Regions from separate parts of the Streptomyces sp. NPDC002853 genome, predicted to be linked through region 3. Evidence: riboswitches for the same ligand, from Rfam matches in the RefSeq annotation. Region 3 holds a riboswitch; each other region holds the start of a gene.
What was found. A riboswitch is a leader RNA that binds a small molecule or an ion and turns the genes downstream of it on or off. The one in region 3 is predicted to bind cyclic di-AMP.
Positions count from the first base shown of each region.

Region 1: linked by a shared signal. The riboswitch ahead of ACWD02_RS24680 (transglycosylase family protein) and the one ahead of ACWD02_RS40285 (NlpC/P60 family protein) in region 3 are both predicted to bind cyclic di-AMP.
Region 2: linked by a shared signal. The riboswitch ahead of ACWD02_RS36610 (M23 family metallopeptidase) and the one ahead of ACWD02_RS40285 (NlpC/P60 family protein) in region 3 are both predicted to bind cyclic di-AMP.
Region 4: linked by a shared signal. The riboswitch ahead of ACWD02_RS17745 (M23 family metallopeptidase) and the one ahead of ACWD02_RS40285 (NlpC/P60 family protein) in region 3 are both predicted to bind cyclic di-AMP.

Region 1 is NZ_JBSFUS010000009.1:4,345-9,326, reverse strand. Features, by position in the region: gene ACWD02_RS24690 (cytochrome P450 family protein) at 1-65, shown strand, start outside; gene ACWD02_RS24685 (transglycosylase family protein) at 202-1,209, shown strand; cyclic di-AMP (ydaO/yuaA leader) riboswitch at 1,392-1,579, shown strand; gene ACWD02_RS24680 (transglycosylase family protein) at 1,583-2,290, shown strand; gene eno (phosphopyruvate hydratase) at 2,513-3,793, shown strand; gene ACWD02_RS24670 (FtsB family cell division protein) at 3,908-4,387, shown strand; gene ACWD02_RS24665 (DUF501 domain-containing protein) at 4,432-4,974, shown strand; gene ACWD02_RS24660 (Ppx/GppA phosphatase family protein) at 4,971-4,982, shown strand, end outside.
Region 2 is NZ_JBSFUS010000016.1:19,594-24,575, reverse strand. Features, by position in the region: tRNA gene ACWD02_RS36625 (tRNA-Lys) at 80-152, shown strand; tRNA gene ACWD02_RS36620 (tRNA-Met) at 294-367, shown strand; gene ACWD02_RS36615 (PP2C family protein-serine/threonine phosphatase) at 516-1,673, shown strand; cyclic di-AMP (ydaO/yuaA leader) riboswitch at 1,876-2,022, shown strand; gene ACWD02_RS36610 (M23 family metallopeptidase) at 2,034-3,119, shown strand; gene ACWD02_RS36605 (aldo/keto reductase) at 3,251-4,195, shown strand; gene ACWD02_RS36600 (PrsW family glutamic-type intramembrane protease) at 4,192-4,982, opposite strand, start outside.
Region 3 is NZ_JBSFUS010000021.1:65,210-70,191, reverse strand. Features, by position in the region: gene pcrA (DNA helicase PcrA) at 1-2,386, opposite strand, end outside; cyclic di-AMP (ydaO/yuaA leader) riboswitch at 2,645-2,801, shown strand; gene ACWD02_RS40285 (NlpC/P60 family protein) at 2,810-4,012, shown strand; gene ACWD02_RS40280 (hypothetical protein) at 4,105-4,458, opposite strand; gene ACWD02_RS40275 (NlpC/P60 family protein) at 4,779-4,982, shown strand, end outside.
Region 4 is NZ_JBSFUS010000006.1:117,284-122,265, reverse strand. Features, by position in the region: gene ACWD02_RS17750 (GntR family transcriptional regulator) at 1-384, opposite strand, end outside; gene ACWD02_RS17745 (M23 family metallopeptidase) at 595-1,398, opposite strand; cyclic di-AMP (ydaO/yuaA leader) riboswitch at 1,411-1,574, opposite strand; gene ACWD02_RS17740 (M16 family metallopeptidase) at 1,772-3,157, opposite strand; gene ACWD02_RS17735 (M16 family metallopeptidase) at 3,154-4,503, opposite strand; gene ACWD02_RS17730 (DNA gyrase/topoisomerase IV subunit A) at 4,723-4,982, shown strand, end outside.

The DNA of each region.
Region 1 (4,982 bases), on a different contig from region 3:
TTCCGGTGGAGTTCACACCCGCACAGCAGAGCAAATATTCGGCACCTGAAACGACGTTTAACTGACGGGCCGTCAAGACTGTGACTTTCACGTGATCTCCGCTGCATCGACTTGTGACAAGCGTTCGACTGCCGCTACGTTCACCGACGACTCGGCATCCCGTGCCGCAGTCGTCGCTCCAGTCACGCGAAAGGCAACCGCATGCTCTCCGGCAATGGTCGTCACCGACGCCCCCGCCAGGCCCCGGCCCTGATCGTCGCGGCAGGAGTGGCGGGATCGGCCATCGCGATCCCGCTGCTCGGCGCCACCAGCGCGAGCGCGGCGGACACCGCCACGTGGGACAAGCTCGCGGAGTGCGAGAGCGGCGGATCCTGGAGCGCGGACGCGGGCAACGGCTACTACGGCGGGCTCCAGCTCTCGCAGCAGACGTGGGAGGAGTACGGCGGCCTCGACTTCGCGCCGAGCGCCGACCAGGCGAGCCGCTCCCAGCAGATCTCGGTGGCCGAGAAGGTCCTCGACGACCAGGGTGCCGACGCCTGGCCGAGCTGTGCGCCGATCGCCGGTCTCACCGAGGGCGGTGCCGCCGCCGACGTCGACCCGGGCGCCCCGATCACGACCATTCCTTCTGACGAGCCGTCGGAATCGACCGGGTCCGGCGAGTCGTCGAAGCCGGGCGGGTCGGACGAGGCCGACGCGTCGCCGAGCGAGTCGGCCGACCCCTCGGACAGCGCCGAGCCGTCCGGGAAGCCGGACTCCGATGACGCGTCACGAGACAAGAATCACGACGAGTCGGGCAAGTCGGATGACTCGGGCGACTCGGGTGACTCGGATGAGTCGGCCGAGCCCGGTGACTCGACCAAGTCCGGCGAACCGGACAAGTCCGGGCGTGACGAGACCACTTCGCCCGCCCCCTCGCCCTCCACCGGCGAGGGTGAAGGCCGTCACCGCGGCGGCAGCGCCGACGACGAGGCGTCCGAAGGCTCCGCCCGCGAGGGTTCGGGCCGGCACGCCTCCCGTGGCGACGAGCGCGAGCACGACGTCTCCGACGGGACGTACACGGTCCGTTCCGGAGACAGCCTCTCGGTCATCGCCGACGACCTGGAGGTGAAGGGCGGGTGGACCGAGCTGTACGCCGAGAACGAGAAGTCGGTCGGCTCCGACCCCGATCTCATCCTTCCCGGTCAGAGCCTCGATTTGGGCGAAAAGTAGGGGTAGTTGGCGAGTCGCTTTGCGCTCGATGTCCCAATTGGCGCAAGTGAGACATGGGTCTCAGAAGCCCTGATCGTCTTTGAAATTCGGGCGATCGCATGTCTACGGTCGTGACCGCTCGCCACAGCGGGCCCCGCCGGTCGGTACGCCGAGTCCTGCCAACGGCCGTTCGGGAACAGTCGTCGCGTAATGCGCCGTAGGCAGGAGCGGGGGAACCAAGGTTTCCGCCGGGCCCGGCCGTTGAGCCTCGCGAGAGCGAGGCACACGGACGGGAACGGCTAGGGGTTAAGTCGCGCTCAGGAAGCGCGGCCGGGCAACCACATCGGCCCGAACCCGACAGCTCACCTCGCAGGCGTCGGTGAGGGGATCACTCATGCTGTTTTCCAGCAAGGGCAAGCACCGCCGCCCGTCCAAGGCCACCCGTGTCGCCACGCTCGCCGGCGTCACCGGTGTCGCGGTCGCAGCCCCGCTGATGGCGGCCGGTCAGGCCTCCGCCGCCACGAACTCCGAGTGGGACGCCGTCGCGCAGTGCGAGTCGGGCGGCAACTGGTCGATCAACACCGGCAACGGCTACACCGGCGGCCTGCAGTTCTCGTCGTCCACCTGGGCCGCGTACGGCGGCACGAAGTACGCGCCCACCGCCGACAAGGCCTCCAAGGCCCAGCAGATCGAGATCGGCGAGAAGGTCCTCGCGGGTCAGGGCAAGGGTGCCTGGCCGAGCTGCGGCGTCGGCCTCTCGGGCGCGTCCAACGAGGGTGGCGGTGCGCAGGAGAGCGCCCCGCAGCAGACCCAGGAGCAGCCCAAGAGCCAGCCCAGCGCCCAGACCGAGCAGCCGCAGCAGGCCGCTCCGAAGGCCGAGGCCGCCCCGAAGGCCGAGTCCGAGAAGACCGTCGAGACCCCGACCGGAAAGACGGTCAAGAAGGGCGACGGCGAGTACAAGGTCAAGAAGGGTGACACCCTCTCCAAGATCGCCAAGGCCGAGGACGTCAAGGGCGGCTGGCACAAGGTGTACAAGCTCAACGGCGACATCATCGACAACGCCGACATGATCTTCCCCGGCCAGCAGCTCCACCTGAGCTAGTCCTGGCGGGGCACCCCCCTCCCCGCCCCGGTGCGCGTATCCCCCGTACGCACCGGGGCGGGGTTCCTTTGTGCTCCACGCTTTGTTCCGTTCGGAAACATTTTGCTCTCGGTTTGTCCACAGGGCGGTCGCTCGGCTGGCTCTTGTCCGGGAGCCGGTTAGGCTCGTGTCCGCGAGGCCAACGCCCCGCGTACCCGCGTCACATCCCAGAAGGAGATGCTCGTGCCGTCCATCGACGTCGTCGTAGCCCGGGAAATCCTGGACTCCCGAGGCAACCCCACGGTCGAGGTCGAGGTCGGCCTCGACGACGGCAGCACGGGTCGTGCCGCCGTTCCGTCCGGTGCGTCCACCGGTGCTTTCGAGGCCATCGAACTCCGTGACGGTGACCCCAACCGTTACATGGGCAAGGGCGTGGAGAAGGCCGTCCTCGCCGTCATCGAGCAGATCGGCCCGGAGCTCGTCGGGTACGACGCGACCGAGCAGCGCCTGATCGACCAGGCGATGTTCGACCTCGACGCCACCGACAACAAGGGCTCGCTCGGCGCCAACGCCATCCTCGGCGTCTCGCTCGCCGTCGCGCACGCCGCGTCGGAGGCCTCCGACCTCCCGCTCTTCCGCTACCTCGGTGGCCCGAACGCGCACCTGCTGCCCGTTCCGATGATGAACATCCTGAACGGCGGGTCGCACGCGGACTCGAACGTCGACATCCAGGAGTTCATGATCGCGCCGATCGGCGCGGAGTCGTTCTCCGAGGCCCTGCGCTGGGGCACCGAGGTCTACCACACGCTGAAGAAGGTCCTGAAGGACAAGGGCCTCTCCACCGGCCTGGGCGACGAGGGCGGCTTCGCCCCGAACCTGGACTCCAACCGCGCCGCGCTCGACCTCATCCTCGAGGCCATCAAGCAGGCCGGTTACGTCCCCGGCGAGCAGATCGCGCTCGCGCTCGACGTCGCCGCGTCCGAGTTCTACAAGGACGGCACGTACTCCTTCGAGGGCAAGGACCGCTCGGCCGCCGAGATGACCGAGTACTACGAGGAGCTCGTCGCCTCGTATCCGCTCGTCTCCATCGAGGACCCGCTGTTCGAGGACGACTGGGCCGGCTGGAACGTCATCACCGAGAAGCTCGGCGACAAGGTTCAGCTCGTGGGCGACGACCTGTTCGTCACCAACCCCGAGCGCCTCGCCCGCGGCATCGAGGAGAAGTCGGCCAACGCCCTCCTGGTGAAGGTCAACCAGATCGGCTCGCTGACCGAGACCCTGGACGCCGTCGAGATGGCCCAGCGCAGCGGCTTCAAGTGCATGATGTCCCACCGCTCCGGCGAGACCGAGGACGTCACCATCGCCGACCTCGCCGTCGCCACGAACTGCGGCCAGATCAAGACCGGCGCCCCGGCCCGCTCCGAGCGCGTCGCCAAGTACAACCAGCTGCTCCGCATCGAGGAGATCCTGGACGACGCCGCGGTGTACGCGGGCCGTTCGGCGTTCCCCCGCTTCAAGGGCTGAACCGCTTCCGAGCTCCGGCTCGGGCCTCGGCTCCGCTGAGTAGATACGTACGTCCCCGTACTCGGTCCCGTACCGTGTGCGGGGACGTTCGTACGTATCGGGGAGGCGGCACACATGGCCGTGAAGGACCGCGACCGGTTCTCCACCGCGACCAGGCTGCGGCTGCTCGGCGAGCAGACCGCGGAGCGTGTCTACCGCTCCCAGACCAAGCGCCAGGCGCGCCGCTCCCGGCTCACGGGACGCGCCGCGCTCCTCGCGCTCGTGCTGTGCTCGCTGGTCGTCGCGCTCGCCTATCCGATAAGGCAGTACGTCTCCCAGCGCGCGGAGATCGACGACCAGCGCAAGGAGCAGGCCGAGCGACGCGAGCACGTCGAGCGGCTGAAGGACGAGAAGGCCCGCTGGCGGGACGACGCGTACGCGGAGCAGCGCATCCGGGACCGGCTGCACTTTGTGATGCCGGGCGAGACCGGCTACACGGTCATCGACCCCGACGCGGCGAAGAAGCAGCGCACCGACCAGGGGGCCGCCGCCAGGCCCTGGTACTCGAACGTCTGGGACGGCGTCGACAAGGCGGACCGCCCGGCCGGGAACTGACATCCCAGCACCACCTCTCGTAGAGAACCGATCGAAAGACAGGCATGGAAACGCCCCCGTCGACCACCCCGCGCACCGAGCCCACCGACGCCGACGTCGAGGCCTTCAAGCAGCAGCTCGGCCGCCCGCCGCGCGGCCTGCGGGCCATCGCCCACCGCTGCCCGTGCGGGCAGCCGGACGTCGTCGAGACGGCGCCGCGCCTTCCCGACGGGACGCCGTTCCCGACGACGTACTACCTGACGTGTCCGCGGGCCGCCTCCGCGATCGGGACGCTCGAGGCCAACGGCGTCATGAAGGAGATGTCGGAGCGGCTGAAGACGGACCCCGAACTGGCGGCCGCCTACCGCAAGGCGCACGAGGACTACATCGCGCGCCGTGACGCCATCGAGGTCCTGGAGGGCTTCCCGAGCGCGGGCGGCATGCCGGACCGCGTGAAGTGCCTGCACGTCCTGGTCGGCCACTCCCTGGCCGCGGGCCCCGGCGTGAACCCGCTGGGCGACGAGGCGATCGCGATGCTGCCGGAGTGGTGGGCCAAGGGGCCGTGCGTCACGCCGTGCGCCGAAGCCGACGAGGAGCCCGCCAAGTGACCCGCGTG
Region 2 (4,982 bases), on a different contig from region 3:
AGCGCGCGACGGGCCCGGGAGGCGATACCCGATCGGACGGCCGGGCCTCTGCGGCTATGCTCGTGGGGTGCATCCGCACGGACCGTTAGCTCAATTGGCAGAGCAGTGGACTTTTAATCCATTGGTTGTGGGTTCGAGTCCCACACGGTCTACCGAGAAGGCCCAGGCCGGGGAGTTCCCCGACCTGGGCCTTCGGTGCGTTCGGCGGATGGCCTTCCCGCGGCCTGCCGGCAGGGCCCTCCGCAACCGGTTCGCTTTCACTCCCCCTGATGGCGTAGAGTTGCATTCAACGGCGCGGGGTGGAGCAGCTCGGTAGCTCGCTGGGCTCATAACCCAGAGGTCGCAGGTTCAAATCCTGTCCCCGCTACTAAAGACCGAAGGCCCGGATCCAGAAATGGATCCGGGCCTTCGGTGTTTTCCGCCGCGGTGAAGGCGCTGCCAGAGGACAGTCCGGCCGATAGCCCGGTCGGCCCACACCGGTCGCCCCACGCCGCCCCTCCGGGAACCCTGAGTGAGTGGGGCAGCGAGGAGGAATCGGCGGGGGCGGCGGCAGGCGTCCCGATGTCCGGCACGAGCGTGCGCTCGTGCGGGCTCTCCCCCTGCTGCTCATCGTCCTCGGGATCGTGTACGACGTCTCTACCCCGCCCAGGTTCACCGCCGTACCCCTGTTCACCGCGGCCCCGCTCATCGCAGCGCCCTTCTACTCGCTGCTCAGCACCGTCCTCATCGGCGCCGCCTCCTGCACCGCCGTGCTCGCCCTGCACTTCAAGACGAGCACCACCACCGACGTCGAGGCCGTCACCGAACTGATCACGGTGGCGACCGTCGCCGTTCTCGCCGTCGTCATCAACCGCGTCGTACGCCGCAGCGACAGACAGCTCGCGTCCGCCCGCTCCATCTCCGAGGCCGCCCAGCGCGCGGTGCTGCCGCAGCCGGACCCCCACATCGGCGGTCTCGACGTCGCGGCGCGGTACGAGGCCGCGGAGGCCGACGCGTTCATCGGCGGCGATCTGTACGCGGTGCAGGACACCCCGCACGGTGTCCGCGTCATCGTCGGCGACGTACGGGGCAAGGGCATGGGCGCGGTGGCGGCCGTCGCCGTGGTGATCGGGGCGTTCCGGGAGGCCGCCGAGCAGGAGACCACGCTGGAGGCCGTGGCGCAGCGCCTGGAGCGTGCCCTCGCGCGTGAGGGCACACGGCGCGACGGGCTCGACGCCTTCGAGGGATTCACCACGGCCGTCCTCGCGGAGATCCCGCACGGCGACGGTCTGGTGCGTCTCATCAACCGCGGGCACCCGGGCCCGCTGCTCCTGCGCGGCGACGGACGGCTGTGCGTCATGTCCGCCACCGAGCCCGCGCTGCCGCTCGGGATGGGCGACCTGGGCGCCTGGCCGGACCGCGCGGACGAGACGGAGTTCCCGCCGGGGGCGATGCTGCTGCTCTACACCGACGGGCTCTCCGAGGCGCGTGACGTCCGGGGCGAGTTCTACGACCCGGCGGCGCGGCTCGGCGGCCGGATCTTCCCGGGGCCGGGCGGCCCCGACGCGCTCCTGACGACGCTCGTCGAGGAAGTGCGGCGGCACACCGGGGGCGGGGGGACCGACGACATGGCGTTGCTCGCGGTGCGGCGGCCCCTGTCACCGGCCGTGACGGAAGGACACCACTCCGCATAACAACTGACGTACTGTCAAGGAGATGTGAAGCTCCGGTGTGTGAAGAAGTGGGGTCAACTCGCCCCGTTCCGGCCCCCGGTGTCCCGATAAGTACGTGCCATGTGCGTTAACGATCAGTCGGAACAGCTTGGAATACCGGCCCGCTGTCTATTAACGTTCGATAACGCAGCGCGGTCGTCCCAGCCGTCACTCGAGTCGGCTCCGCGCGCACGCGCCTAATCCCGAAAGGGAGCCGGGGAACCACTAATTGGGGTGAATCGGGCATCTGTGCCTCCGTGCCAGATGCTCGTAGGAGACCTTCCTGCTCCGAACCCGTCAGCTAACCCGGTAGGCGAGAAGGAAGGAAAGGAGTGCGCCCCAGTGGCGTCCAACCGCCCTGCCCCCCAAGGCGTTTACGTACCGAATGACGACGATTTCGGTGGGTACGACGACAATTCCTGGGAGGAATGGAACCCCACCGAGGAGTCCATCCGTCCCGTCCGCGGCAGGCACCGCGTCCACAAGCGGGGTGGTGGCGGGCTCGCCCGCAGCTCCACGGTTCTCGGCGTAGGCGTCATCGCCGCCGTCGGCGCGGGCGGCATCGCCACCGCGCAGGACGGCAAGCCCCCGGTCTCCATCGCGATGCCGGACCTCTCGGCCGTCACGGACTCGCTGCCGGAGGCCAAGTCGCTTCCGGGCGTGGGGTCCTTGATATCCGACGACTCGGCCGACTCGGGTTCCGCGGACAACGGCGTGGTGACCGCTGCAGCGCCGCTCAGTGCCGCCGGCCTCAGCGCCGCCGACACCGAGCAGGGCACCACGGACGCGGGCGAGGCACTGCGGGCCCGCATCATGGAGCAGGCGGAGAACCAGCAGGACCAGGCGGACGACGCGGTCCAGAAGGCCGCCGAGGAAGCCGCCGTCAAGCAGGCCGCCGCCCAGGCCGCCGCCAAGCAGACCGCGGCCGAGAAGAAGATCGCCGCCGAGAAGGCCGCCGCGAAGAAGAAGGCCGAGGCCGCCGCCAAGAAGAAGGCCGAGGCGGAGCGCCTGGCCAAGCTCGCGAAGAGCTACACGCTCCCCGTCGCCTCGTACACGCTCACCGGCACCTTCGGTCAGCCCGGCTCCATGTGGTCCTCCGGCTACCACACCGGCCTGGACTTCGCGGCTCCGACGGGCACGCCCATCAAGGCCGTCCACTCCGGCACCATCAAGGAAGCCGGCTGGGCTGGGGCGTACGGCTACCGCACGATCCTCGAACTCGACGACGGCACCGAGATCTGGCTCTGCCACCAGTCCTCGATGAGCGTCAGCGCCGGCCAGAAGGTCACCACCGGCGAGACCATCGGCCGCGTCGGCGCGACCGGCAACGTCACCGGCGCCCACCTCCACATGGAGGTCCACCCGGGCGGCGACTCCACCGGGGTCGACCCGGCGGCGTGGCTGCGCGGCAAGGGTCAGTCGATCTGAGGTAACCCCAGTACCCCGGCGGTCCTGGCGACAACCCCCCGACGTCAGGGCTGCCGGTCCGGCATGCCCGCTCCTCCCCGAAAGCGGGGGTCGTACGGAATTCCATGCTCCGTACAGGTGTTGATCCCCTCATGACTTCTCTCCGCAAGCTTGGCTCGTCCGACCTCGAGGTCTTCCCGCTCGCCCTGGGCGGCAACGTCTTCGGCTGGACGGCCGACGAGGCGCAGTCCTTCGACGTGCTCGACGCCTACACCGCCGCGGGCGGCAACTTCATCGACACCGCCGACGTCTACTCGGCCTGGGTGCCCGGCAACAAGGGCGGCGAGTCCGAGACCGTGATCGGCAACTGGTTCGCCGCGCGCGGCAACCGTTCCGACGTCGTGCTCGCCACCAAGGTCGGTGCCCACCCCGACTTCAAGGGCCTGTCCGCGAACACCATCAAGGCCGGTGCCGAGGAGTCGCTGCGCCGTCTGCGCACCGATTACATCGACCTCTACTACACGCACTACGACGACCCGGCCGTCCCGGTCGAGGAGGTCATCGGCGCGCTCGACGACCTGGTGACGTCCGGCAAGGTGCGCGCCATCGCCGCGTCCAACGTGACCCCCGAGCGGCTCCAGGAGTTCCTGGACTTCTCCGACCGCGAGGGCCTCGCGCGCTACTCGGTCCTTCAGCCGCACTACAACCTCGTCTCGCGCGACACGTACGAGGGCCCGCTGGAGCAGGTCGCCTCCCGCTCGGGCCTCGCCGCCGTCCCGTACTACGCGCTCGCCTCGGGCTTCCTGACCGGCAAGTACCGCCCGGGTGCGAAGGTCGACAGCGCGCGGGCCGAGGGCGCCGGCAAGCACCTGGAGACCGAGCGCGGCCGGCGTGTGCTCGCCGCGCTCGACGAGGTCGCCGAGGCCCGTGGCGCCGAGCTCGCGACGGTCGCCCTCGCGTGGCTCGCGGCCCAGCCGACGGTGGCGGCGCCGATCGCGTCGGCCCGTACGGTCGAGCAGCTGCCCGCGCTGCTCGCGGTGGGCGAGCTCGAACTGACGGACGCCGAGCTGTCGACGCTGACGGCGGCCTCGGCCTAGCCCCGGTAGGGGTTGTACGCGGGGTAGGGCATCGCCGGCTGGGCGTGCGGATATCCGTAGGGGTGCGGCTGCGCGTAGGGCTGCTGTGGCGCGTAAGGCTGCGCGTAGGGCTGTGGGTACGGCTGCCGGTATCCGTACGGCGGCGGCATCGGTACGAGTACGGGTGCCGTCGCGCGTGCCGCGTAGGCCAGGGCGGGGCGCGCGGCCTCGCGGCGCTCCCACAGCGCGTGCAGCAACTCCCGCTCCCGTACGACGAAGTCGGCGCCCGCCTTGCCCCGGCGTCCCCGGTGGCGCAGGAGCGCGAGAGACGTCGCGTACGCCTCGTACTGGGCGACCGCGCGGGCCGCGGCCTTGCCCTGGGTGTACGAGGCGTAGTCGCGGGCGAGGGTGCGGGCGCGCATCGTGCCGAGCGCGTACGGCTCGGGAGCGGTGAGCCAGCCCGCGATCGCGTAGGCGGGCAGTTCCGCGCGCACGACGCGCAGGGCGCGCTGCCTGGTCCAGATCGCCAGCCAGGTGAGCAGACCGAACGCGGGCAGCATGAACGTCGCGTACACCGCGAAGAAGCCGTACTCCCCGAAGCTGGCCGAGCCGTTCCACAGGGCGTGCAGGCCCATGGCGAGGAGCAGTCCGGCGAGCGGGAGCAGGACGCGCCGCCAGTTCTGCCGGCCGGTGCCGAGCGCGGCGATGCCGAAGCCGATGCCGGTGAGCACGGTGAACAGCGGGTGCGCGAAGGGCGACATCACGACGCGCACGAAGAAGGTCGCCGCCGTCACGGACGTGAGCCCGG
Region 3 (4,982 bases):
CGAGCGCGACCACCGGCTTCTCCGATGCGCGGCGCGTGGCGAAGCCCTGCGCGCCCCCGGTCCGCGAGCGGGACGACGACAAGGAGGAGGCGATCCCGGCTGCGGGCCCGGAGGTCGCCGGCGCGCCGACGGAACCCTTCCGCTTCCAGTCCAGGTGCGCCTCCGGGATTTCCTCCAGGAAGCGTGAGGGCGGGTTGTACGAGGGCTGTCCCCAGGCGCTGCGCATCGAGGACCGCGTCAGGTAGAGCCGCTCACGCGCGCGCGTGATGCCCACGTACGCGAGGCGGCGCTCCTCCTCCAGCTCCTTGACCTGGCCGAGGGAGCGCATGTGCGGGAAGACGCCGTCCTCCATGCCGGTCAGGAAGACGACCGGGAACTCGAGGCCCTTGGCGGTGTGCAGCGTCATCAGCGTGATGACTCCGGAGCCGTCGTCCTCCTCGTCCGGAATCTGGTCTGAGTCAGCGACGAGCGCGACCCTTTCCAGGAACTCCGAGAGCGTGCCCGACACACCTGCGCCCGCGTCCGCGCCTTCGGCTACGTCCTCGGCCTCACCCTCGGTCTCACCTTCGCCCTCGCCCTCGCCTTCGGAGGCGGCCGCACCTGCGTCCTGCTCGAACTCCAGGGCCACGGCGGCGAGTTCCTGGAGGTTCTCGATGCGCGTCTCGTCCTGCGGGTCGGTCGATGCCTGCAGCTCGGCGAGGTACCCGGTCCGTTCGAGCACGGCCTCCAGGACGACGGCGGGCCCCGCGCCGGACTCGACGATGGTCCGCAGCTCCTCCATCAGCACGTTGAAACGCTTGACGGCGTTCGCCGAGCGGGCCGCCATTCCGTACGCCTCGTCGACGCGCTTCAGGGCCTGCGGGAAGGAGATCTTCTCGCGCTGCGAGAGGGCGTCGATCATCGCCTCCGCGCGGTCACCGATGCCCCTCTTGGGCACGTTCAGAATGCGCCGCAGCGGGACGGAGTCCTCCGGGTTGGCGAGCACCCGCAGATACGCGAGGACGTCCCGGACCTCCTTGCGCTCGTAGAAGCGGACGCCGCCGACGACCTTGTAGGGCAGGCCGACGCGGATGAAGATCTCTTCGAAGACACGCGACTGCGCGTTCGTCCGGTAGAAGATCGCGACGTCGCCCGCCTTCGCGTCGCCCGCGTCGGTGAGCCGGTCGATCTCGTCGGCGACGAACTGCGCCTCGTCGTGCTCGGTGTCGGCGACATAGCCGGTGATGCCCGCGCCCGCGCCCGCGTTGGTCCACAGGTTCTTGGGGCGGCGGCTTTCGTTGCGCTCGATGACGGCGTTGGCCGCGGTCAGGATCGTCTGCGTGGAGCGGTAGTTCTGCTCCAGGAGGATCGTGGTGGCGTCGGGGTAATCCTCCTCGAACTGGAGGATGTTGCGGATCGTCGCGCCGCGGAAGGCGTAGATCGACTGGTCCGCGTCACCCACGACACACAGCTCGGCCGGGTCGTCGCCCTCGCCTCCGGAGGGGCCCACCAGCTCGCGCACCAGGGCGTACTGCGCGTGGTTGGTGTCCTGGTACTCGTCGACCATCACGTGGCGGAAGCGGCGGCGGTAGTGCTCGGCGACGTCCGGGAACGCGCGGAACATGTGGACCGTCGTCATGATCAGGTCGTCGAAGTCGAGGGCGTTCGCCTCGCGCAGCCGCGACTGGTACATCGCGTACGCCTGGGCGAGCGTCTTCTCGAAGCCGTCGGCGGCCTGTCCTGCGAAGGTCTCCTCGTCGATCAGCTCGTTCTTCAGGTTCGAGATCTTGGCGCTGAAGGACTTCGGCGGGAACTTCTTCGGGTCGATGTCCAGGTCACGGCAGACCAGCGCCATCAGCCGCTTGGAGTCGGCGGCGTCGTAGATCGAGAAGGAGGAGGTGAAGCCGAGCTTCTTGGACTCGCGGCGCAGGATGCGGACGCACGCACTGTGGAACGTCGACACCCACATCGCGTTGGCCCGCGGCCCGACGAGCTGCTCGACGCGCTCCTTCATCTCGCCCGCGGCCTTGTTCGTGAACGTGATCGCCAGGATCTGCCCCGGGTGCACGTGGCGCTCGGCCAGGAGATACGCGATGCGGTGCGTGAGGACCCGGGTCTTGCCGGAGCCCGCGCCCGCGACGATGAGCAGCGGGGAGTCCGCGTGCACGACGGCCGCGCGCTGGTTCTCGTTCAGGCCGTCGAGCAGGGCCGCCGGGTCGATCACGGGGCGCGGGGCGCCGCCGCGGTAGTGCGCGTCCCGGGGCGTGGGCGCGTCGAACTTCCCGTCGAACAGATCATCCGGAACGGATTCCGGGGCACTGTCCTCGGGCGGCGGCGGGGGCTCCTCATCGGAAGCCCGTGAGGGCTTGAGGTCCGCCAGGAAGCTGTCATCAAAGAGGCTGCTCATCGCCTCCCGAGTCTAGGCGGCCCCACTGACAACCCGCCCCGGGTTCCGGCCAGGTCCACCCGCACACGCCCGGCCCGCATACACCCCGCCCGCGGACCGTCACGTTCCGCGACGACCCTGCGTGTCCGCGTCAAGAGCTTCGTAAAGTAACGAAAACGTATCGGGCATATCGAACATCAACCTTCACACGGACCACACGAGTTGGCTACCGTGCTCCGCGGGCTGCTCGTACTCCCACCGGCGAACCCCGCCGGGAACGGGTGGCCTCCGCCGAGTTCGATCTCCTCGGAGCCGGGGACCCACCAAGAACTTGGGGTGAATCGATCCCGTACGCAGTACGGGACCGTAGGGCAACCTTCCGGAACCACCCGCCCGAACCCGACAGCTAACCCGGTAGGCGGTCTACGGAAGGAGTCGCCTCCCTTGGCGTCGCACCGCAAGCCGCGGGCCCGCATCGCCGGCCTACGCACCGCTCCGGCCCTCGGCATCACGACGGCAGCCCTCACCTCCGTGGCTCTCCTGTCACAGAGCGCGCAAGCGGCACCGTCAGCGCCCCAGAAGCCCAGCCTCGAAGAGGTGCAGAAGAAGGTCGACGACCTCTACCACCAGGCGGGCGTGGCCACCCAGAAGTACAACTCGGTCAAGGAGCGCACCGACAAGCAGCGCAAGAAGGTCGACACCCTTCTCGACGATGTGGCCAAGCGCACCGACAAGCTGAACGAGGCGCGGCAGCGGCTGGGCACGTTCGCCGCGGCCCAGTACCGCACCGGCGGCGCCTCCGAGACCGCCACGATGATGCTCGCCGACGACCCGCAGGGGTTCTTCGACCAGAACCACCTGTCGGACCGGCTGACCGCGCGCCAGAAGAAGGCGGTCGACGACTACCAGACGCAGCAGGCCTCGGCGACGAAGCAACGCACGAAGGCCGCCAAGAGCCTGGAGACGCTGAGCGACTCGCGGGACGATCTGCGGACGAGCAAGCAGACCGTCCAGAAGAAGCTGGGCGCAGCGCGCACGATGCTCTCGGAGCTGACCGCCGAGGAGAAGGCGCGGCTCGCGGCGATCGAGAAGAAGAAGGAAGAAGCGGCCAAGCGCAAGGCTGCCGAGCTGGCGCGCAAGCAGGAGGCCGAGGCGGAGGCCAAGCGCAAGGCCGCGGAAGAGGCCGCGGCCAAGGAGCGCGAGAAGGAGAAGGAGACCCCGGATTCGGGCACGGGCTCGGGCTCGGGTTCCGGCACAGGCTCCGGCACCGGCTCCGGCGACACGGACAGTGGCTACGCGACGAAGGCCGCGAAGGTGATCAACTTCGCCGAGGCGCAGATCGGCAAGCCGTATGTGTGGGGCGCGACCGGCCCCGACTCCTACGACTGCTCCGGGCTCACCCAGGACGCGTGGAAGGCCGCGGGGATCTCCCTGCCGCGTACGACGTGGGACCAGGTGAAGGTCGGCACGACCGTGAAGACGGCCGACGCCAAGCCCGGCGACCTGGTCTTCTTCTACGACGACATCAGCCACGTCGGGATCTACATCGGCGACGGCAAGATGATCCACGCCCCGAAGCCGGGCACGAACGTCCGCGTGGAATCGATCTACTACATGCCGATCCACAGTGTGGTGCGCCCCGCCTGATCACCGGCGGAGGAGCCCCTACGCGCGCGTGGCCCGCATTCCCGGGGGGATGCGGGCCATGCGCGCGTGGTGGGCCGGTCGGATCTGCGGGCTCAGGTCCACAGCACGGCGATGAAGATGTTCGCGACGGTCAGCAGGCCGACGGCGCCGAACATCCCCTTGTCCACCTTCTCGTCGTCCCGCTTCACGTAGACCAGCGCGAGGATCACGATCAGGACGGCCATCTTGATGCCGATCTTGACGTTGTTGACGGGGTTGTCGTCCGCCTGGTTGAGGCCCACCAGGATCACGCCCGTGACGAGCATCGTGAGCGCGCCGTGCAGCATCGCGGGGTTGAAGCGGGCCGTGCCCTGGCCCATCTGCTTCATCTGGGTGAGGAAGCCGCCCAGGAGGGAGGCGATGCCGATGATGTGCAGGCCGACGAAGAGATGGGTGAGAACGTCCATGGCTCCGGAGCCTAGCCGGGGCCTTATCACCACTCCGTAGCCAGGTGGGCCCCGAACGCCGCATCGGTCACGCGCGCCTCCGAAGGGCTCCGGTCCGGCAGATCACGCAGTCACTTGCGGTCACCGAACAGCACACTTGCGGCAGTTGCGCACAATCCGTCACCAACCCGTGACGGTCAGGTTTAGCGTCCTTCGTCAGGTGACCGGCTCCCCACCGCCGCCCGGACCCGGGGCGGCAGTCGGCCACCACCGCCGAGAATCCGGCGGCGGCCCGCTCCCCCTGTGCGGGCCGTCGCCGGAACCCAAAGGAGCCCCCCTTCGTGGCAGCGCACCGCAAGCCGAAACAGCGCTCGCTCAGTGGCCATACGGCCCGTACCGCCGCCACCATCGCCCTCGCGGGAGCCGCCACGGCCACCGCCTTCGACGGCACCGGGCACGCGGACCCACGGCTCAGCCCGGCCGAGGTGAAGTCCAAGGTCGACGCGCTCTACCGCGAGGCCGAGATCGCCACCGAGAAGTACAAC
Region 4 (4,982 bases), on a different contig from region 3:
GCCGCCCAGGGAGCGCAGATCCTCGCTGTGTCCCCGCCTCGCCCGCTCCTGACCGAGCCTGACGAGACCGCGCAGGACCTTCAGGTGCGCCTCCGTGCGGCGATGGGCGGCGCGAGCGGCGCCCAGAGGCTCCAGGAGCGCGCGGATCTCGAGGAGGTCGGCGGCCTCCTGCGCGGTCGGCTCCGCGACGCACGCGCCCGCGTGCCGGCGTGTGACGACGAAGCCCTCTGCCTCGAGGGTGCGCAGGGCTTCGCGCACCGGGACACGGGAGACTCCGTAGCGGCGCGCGAGCAGTTCCTCGGTGAGCCGGCCGCCCCGTTCGTAGACACCGGAGACGATGTCGTCCCGGATTGCCGTGCATACCGAGTGCGCGGGAATGCGCATGACTGACCTCCGCCTTAATCCCCGCGAAACGCGGTCGATCGACGCCTGTTCTGCGACTCTATTGCAGGGCGGCCGAATTTCCGACGGCAGGCTGAAATCCAGGGATACTTTTGGCCAGAGGAGATGCGGGAACGGCGAAAGCCCCGGCTCGACGAGCCGGGGCTTTCGGTGAATCAGTGACGCTCGTGCGTCCGCGTTCGACCGCTGGGATCAGACGTTGACGCCGTGCGAGCGGAGGTACGAGACGGGGTCGATGTCCGTGCCGTAGTCCGCGCCGGTGCGGGCCTCGAAGTGCAGGTGCGGGCCGCTGGAGTTGCCGGTGGAGCCGGAGAGGCCTATCTGCTGGCCCGGAGTGACCGCCTGGCCGACCGTGACGCCGAGGGACGACATGTGGCCGTACTGGGTGTACGTGCCGTCGTTCATCTTGATGACCACGTTGTTGCCGTAGGCGCCGCCCCAGCCGGCCTCGACGACGGTGCCGGAGCCGACCGCGTGGACCGACGTACCGGAGGCCGCGTGGAAGTCCACGCCGGTGTGGCTGCCGGAGGACCACATGGCGCCGCCGGTCTGATAGCCCGTGGAGACGTACGAGCCGGAGATCGGGGAGACGTAGCTGTTGAGGCGCTTGCGCTCGGCCTCGCGAGCGGCACGCTCCTTGGCCTCGCGCTCCTTCTTGGCCTTGGCCTTCGCCTCGGCCTCGGCCTTGCGCTTCGCCTCTTCGGCCTTCTTCTTGGCGGCCTCTTCGGCCTTCTTGGCGGCTGCGGCGTCGTCGGCGGCCTGCTGCTGGGCAGCGGCCTGCGCGTCGATGCTCTCGGCGAGCGAGTCGCCCACGGAGATGGCCTGGGTCAGGCCGGTGTGCTCAAGAGCCGCCGCGTCGTCGGCGGCGAGCGCCGGAGCGGCCAGGCCTCCGATGACACCGGTGGTGGTGAGGGCGGCGACGCCCGCCACGTTCGCGGTCGTACGCGTGAGGCGGCTCGGGCGACGGTGCTTCCCGGTGGCACGGGTGAACGCCATGAAGCGGCTGATCCTTTCCTTCCTTCTCGCCTACCGGGTTAGCTGACGGGTTCGGAGCAGGAAGGTCTCCTACGAGTCCCTCACCTGACGGCAAGGTTCCCGATTCACCCCAAGGGGACATGTGGGTCCCCGGCTCCCCTGGCTCGCGCCGTACGGGGACTCGGCGATGACTGTCCGGTGCCGCGGGTGCGGCGTACTGCATGACGAACAGCCGGGATGACGCTAAGCGGGCCATCTTTCAAACGACAAACGGATCAGAGCTTTTGTAGCGCACGCCACAGGTCAGACACGTAACCTCCATATCAATTCGGACATAAGAGGACCCCAGTGGTAAATCTCAGCCACTGGGGTCCCGATATGTCCTGACTGCCACTCAGCCCGTGACCACACTCACTTCACCGATGCCGAGCGCCCTGACGGGCTCCTCGATCTGCGCGGCGTCACCGACCAGCACCGTCACCAGCCGGTCCACCGGGAAGGCGCTCACGACGGCGGCAGTGGCCTCCACGGTGCCGGTCGCGGCCAACTGGCGGTACAGCTGGGCCTGGAAGTCGTCCGGCAGGTGCTGCTCGACCTGGTCGGCGAGGGTGGCCGCGACGGACGCCGCCATCTCGTACTTGAGCGGGGCCACGCCCACCAGGTTCTGCACGGCGACATCGCGCTCGGCGTCCGTGAGGCCGTCGGCCGCGAGGGTGCGCAGGACCTTCCACAGGTCGTCGAGCGCCGGGCCCGTGGACTCGGTGTCCACGGAGCCGCTGATGGCGAGCATCGCGGCGCCGGTGCCGTCCGGTGCGGAACGCAGGACCTGGGCGAACGACCGTACGCCGTAGGTGTATCCCTTCTCCTCGCGCAGGACGCGGTCGAGGCGCGAGGTGAGGGTGCCTCCGAGGCAGTACGTGCCGAGCACCTGCGCGGGCCACACGCGGTCGTGGCGGTCCGGTCCCACGCGGCCGATGAGCAGCTGCGTCTGGACGGCTCCGGGGCGGTCCACGATGACGACACGCCCGGTGTCGTCCGCGGTCACCGGGGGCACCGGACGCGGCTCGGCGGTGCCGCCCGTCCAGGCCCCGATGGTGTCGGCGAGCACGGCGTCCAGATCGACACCGGTCAGGTCGCCCACGACGACGACGGTCGCCGTGGCGGGACGCACGTGCTTCTCGTAGAAGGCGCGCACCGCCGCCGAGTCGATGGGCGTCACCGTCTCCTCGGTGCCCTGACGGGGGCGCGACATGCGCGAGGTCGCCGGGAAGAGCTGCCGGGAGAGCTCCTTGGCGGCGCGACGCCCCGGGTTGGCGGCCTCGTGCGGGATCTCGTCAAGGCGGTTGCGCACGAGGCGCTCGATCTCGCTGTCCGCGAAGGCGGGGGCGCGCAGGGCGTCGGAGAGCAGACCGAGCGCCTTCGGGAGGCGGGAGACCGGGACTTCGAGCGATACGCGTACGCCGGGGTGGTCGGCGTGCGCGTCCATGGTGGCGCCGCAGCGGTCGAGTTCGGCGGCGAAGTCCTCGGCGGAGTGCTTGTCCGTGCCTTCGTTGAAGGCCCTCGCCATGATGGTGGCGACGCCGTCCAGGCCGGCGGGCTCGGCTTCGAGCGGCGCCTCCAGGTGGACCTCCACCGCGACGACCTGCTGGCCGGGGCGGTGGCAGCGCAGCACCGTGAGGCCGTTGTCCAGGGTGGCGCGCTCGGGCGCGGGGAAGGCCCACGGCCGTGCGTCGCCCGCCTGGGGCTGCGGGTGGAACTGCATCGTTGCGGCCTCGGTCACTTCGCCGCCTCCTCTTCGTCCTCGTCGGTGGCTTCGGCGGCGGCAGCGCCCTCGATGGGCTCGTACACGAGCACCGCGCGGTTGTCGGGGCGCAGGCGCGCGGCGGCGGCCGCCCTGACCTCTTCCGCGGTGACGTCCAGGACGCGCCCGACGGCGGTGAGGGCGAGCTGCGGGTCGCCGAACAGGACCGCGTACCGGCAGAGTTCGTCCGCGCGGCCCGCCACCGTGGAGAGACGGTCGAGCCACTCGCGCTCCAGCTGTGCCTGGGCGCGCTCCATCTCCTCCTCGGTGGGGCCCTCTTCCGCGAAGCGGGCGAGCTCCTCGTCGACCGCGGCCTCGATGACGGGGACCTCGACGTCACCGGACGTCTTCACGTCGAGCCAGCCGAGCGAGGGGGCGCCGGCGAGCCGCAGCAGGCCGAAACCGGCCGCCACGGCGGTGCGGTCGCGGCGCACGAGGCGGTTGTAGAGCCGCGACGACTCGCCGCTGCCGAGGACCGTCAGCGCCAGGTCGGCCGCGTCGCACGCGCGCGTGCCGTCCTCCGGGAGGCGGTAGGCGGCCATCAGGGCGCGGGCGGGGACCTCTTCCTCGACGACCTCGCGCAGCTCCTTGCCGATCGTGTCGGGCAGCGAACCGTCGCGCGGCGGCTGCTTGCCGTCGTGCGAGGGGATGGACCCGAAGTACTTCTCGACCCAGGCGAGGGTCTGCTCCGGGTCGATGTCGCCGACGATCGACAGAACCGCGTTGTTGGGCGCGTAGTAGGTACGGAAGAACGCCCGCGCGTCCTCCAGCGTCGCCGCGTCCAGGTCGGCCATGGAGCCGATCGGGGTGTGGTGGTAGGGGTGGCCCTCGGGGTACGAGAGGGCGGTCAGCTTCTCGAAGGCCGTGCCGTACGGAACGTTGTCGTAGCGCTGGCGGCGCTCGTTCTTGACGACGTCGCGCTGGTTCTCCATGGATTCTTCGTCGAGCGCGGAGAGCAGCGAGCCCATGCGGTCGGCTTCCAGCCACAGGGCCAGCTCGAGCTGGTGTGTGGGCATGGTCTCGAAATAGTTCGTGCGCTCGAAGCTCGTGGTGCCGTTGAGCGAACCGCCCGCACCCTGCACCAGCTCGAAGTGGCCGTTGCCCTGCACCTGCTTCGAACCCTGGAACATGAGGTGCTCGAAGAGGTGCGCGAGGCCCGTACGCCCCTTGACCTCGTGGCGTGAACCGACGTCGTACCAGAGGCAGACCGCGGCGACCGGGGTCAGGTGGTCCTCGGAGAGCACCACGCGCAGGCCGTTGGCCAGCCGGTGCTCGGTCGCTGTCAGGCCGCCGGAGCCGGCCTCGGCTGTGGCCGTGTGACCCATGGGCATGTACGTCCCTTCGATCGCGAAAAGCTGGAAATTCTGCCAGTCCTGACACTGTATGCAAGCGTGCCGACAACCTGTGAAGTTCCCGCTCCGCGCTCGGCGTAGTCGGCCCCGAAGTCCGGGTCGTGGTCGGCGTTGTCAGTGGGACAGTCCACAATGGTCGGCGTCAGATCCCTTTGATGCCCTGGCAGACACCCTGAAGGAGCCGCAGCAGCGATGGCCCGCCGCAGCACGAAGACCCCGCCGCCCGATGACTCGTTCGAGGAGAAGATCCTCGACATCGACGTCGTCGACGAGATGCAGGGCTCCTTCCTCGAGTACGCGTATTCGGTCATCTACTCGCGCGCCCTGCCGGACGCCCGCGACGGCATGAAGCCGGTGCACCGGCGCATCGTCTATCAGATGAGCGAGATGGGCCTGCGCCCGGAGCGCGGCTATGTGAAGTGCGCCCGCGTCGTCGGCGAGGTCATGGGTAA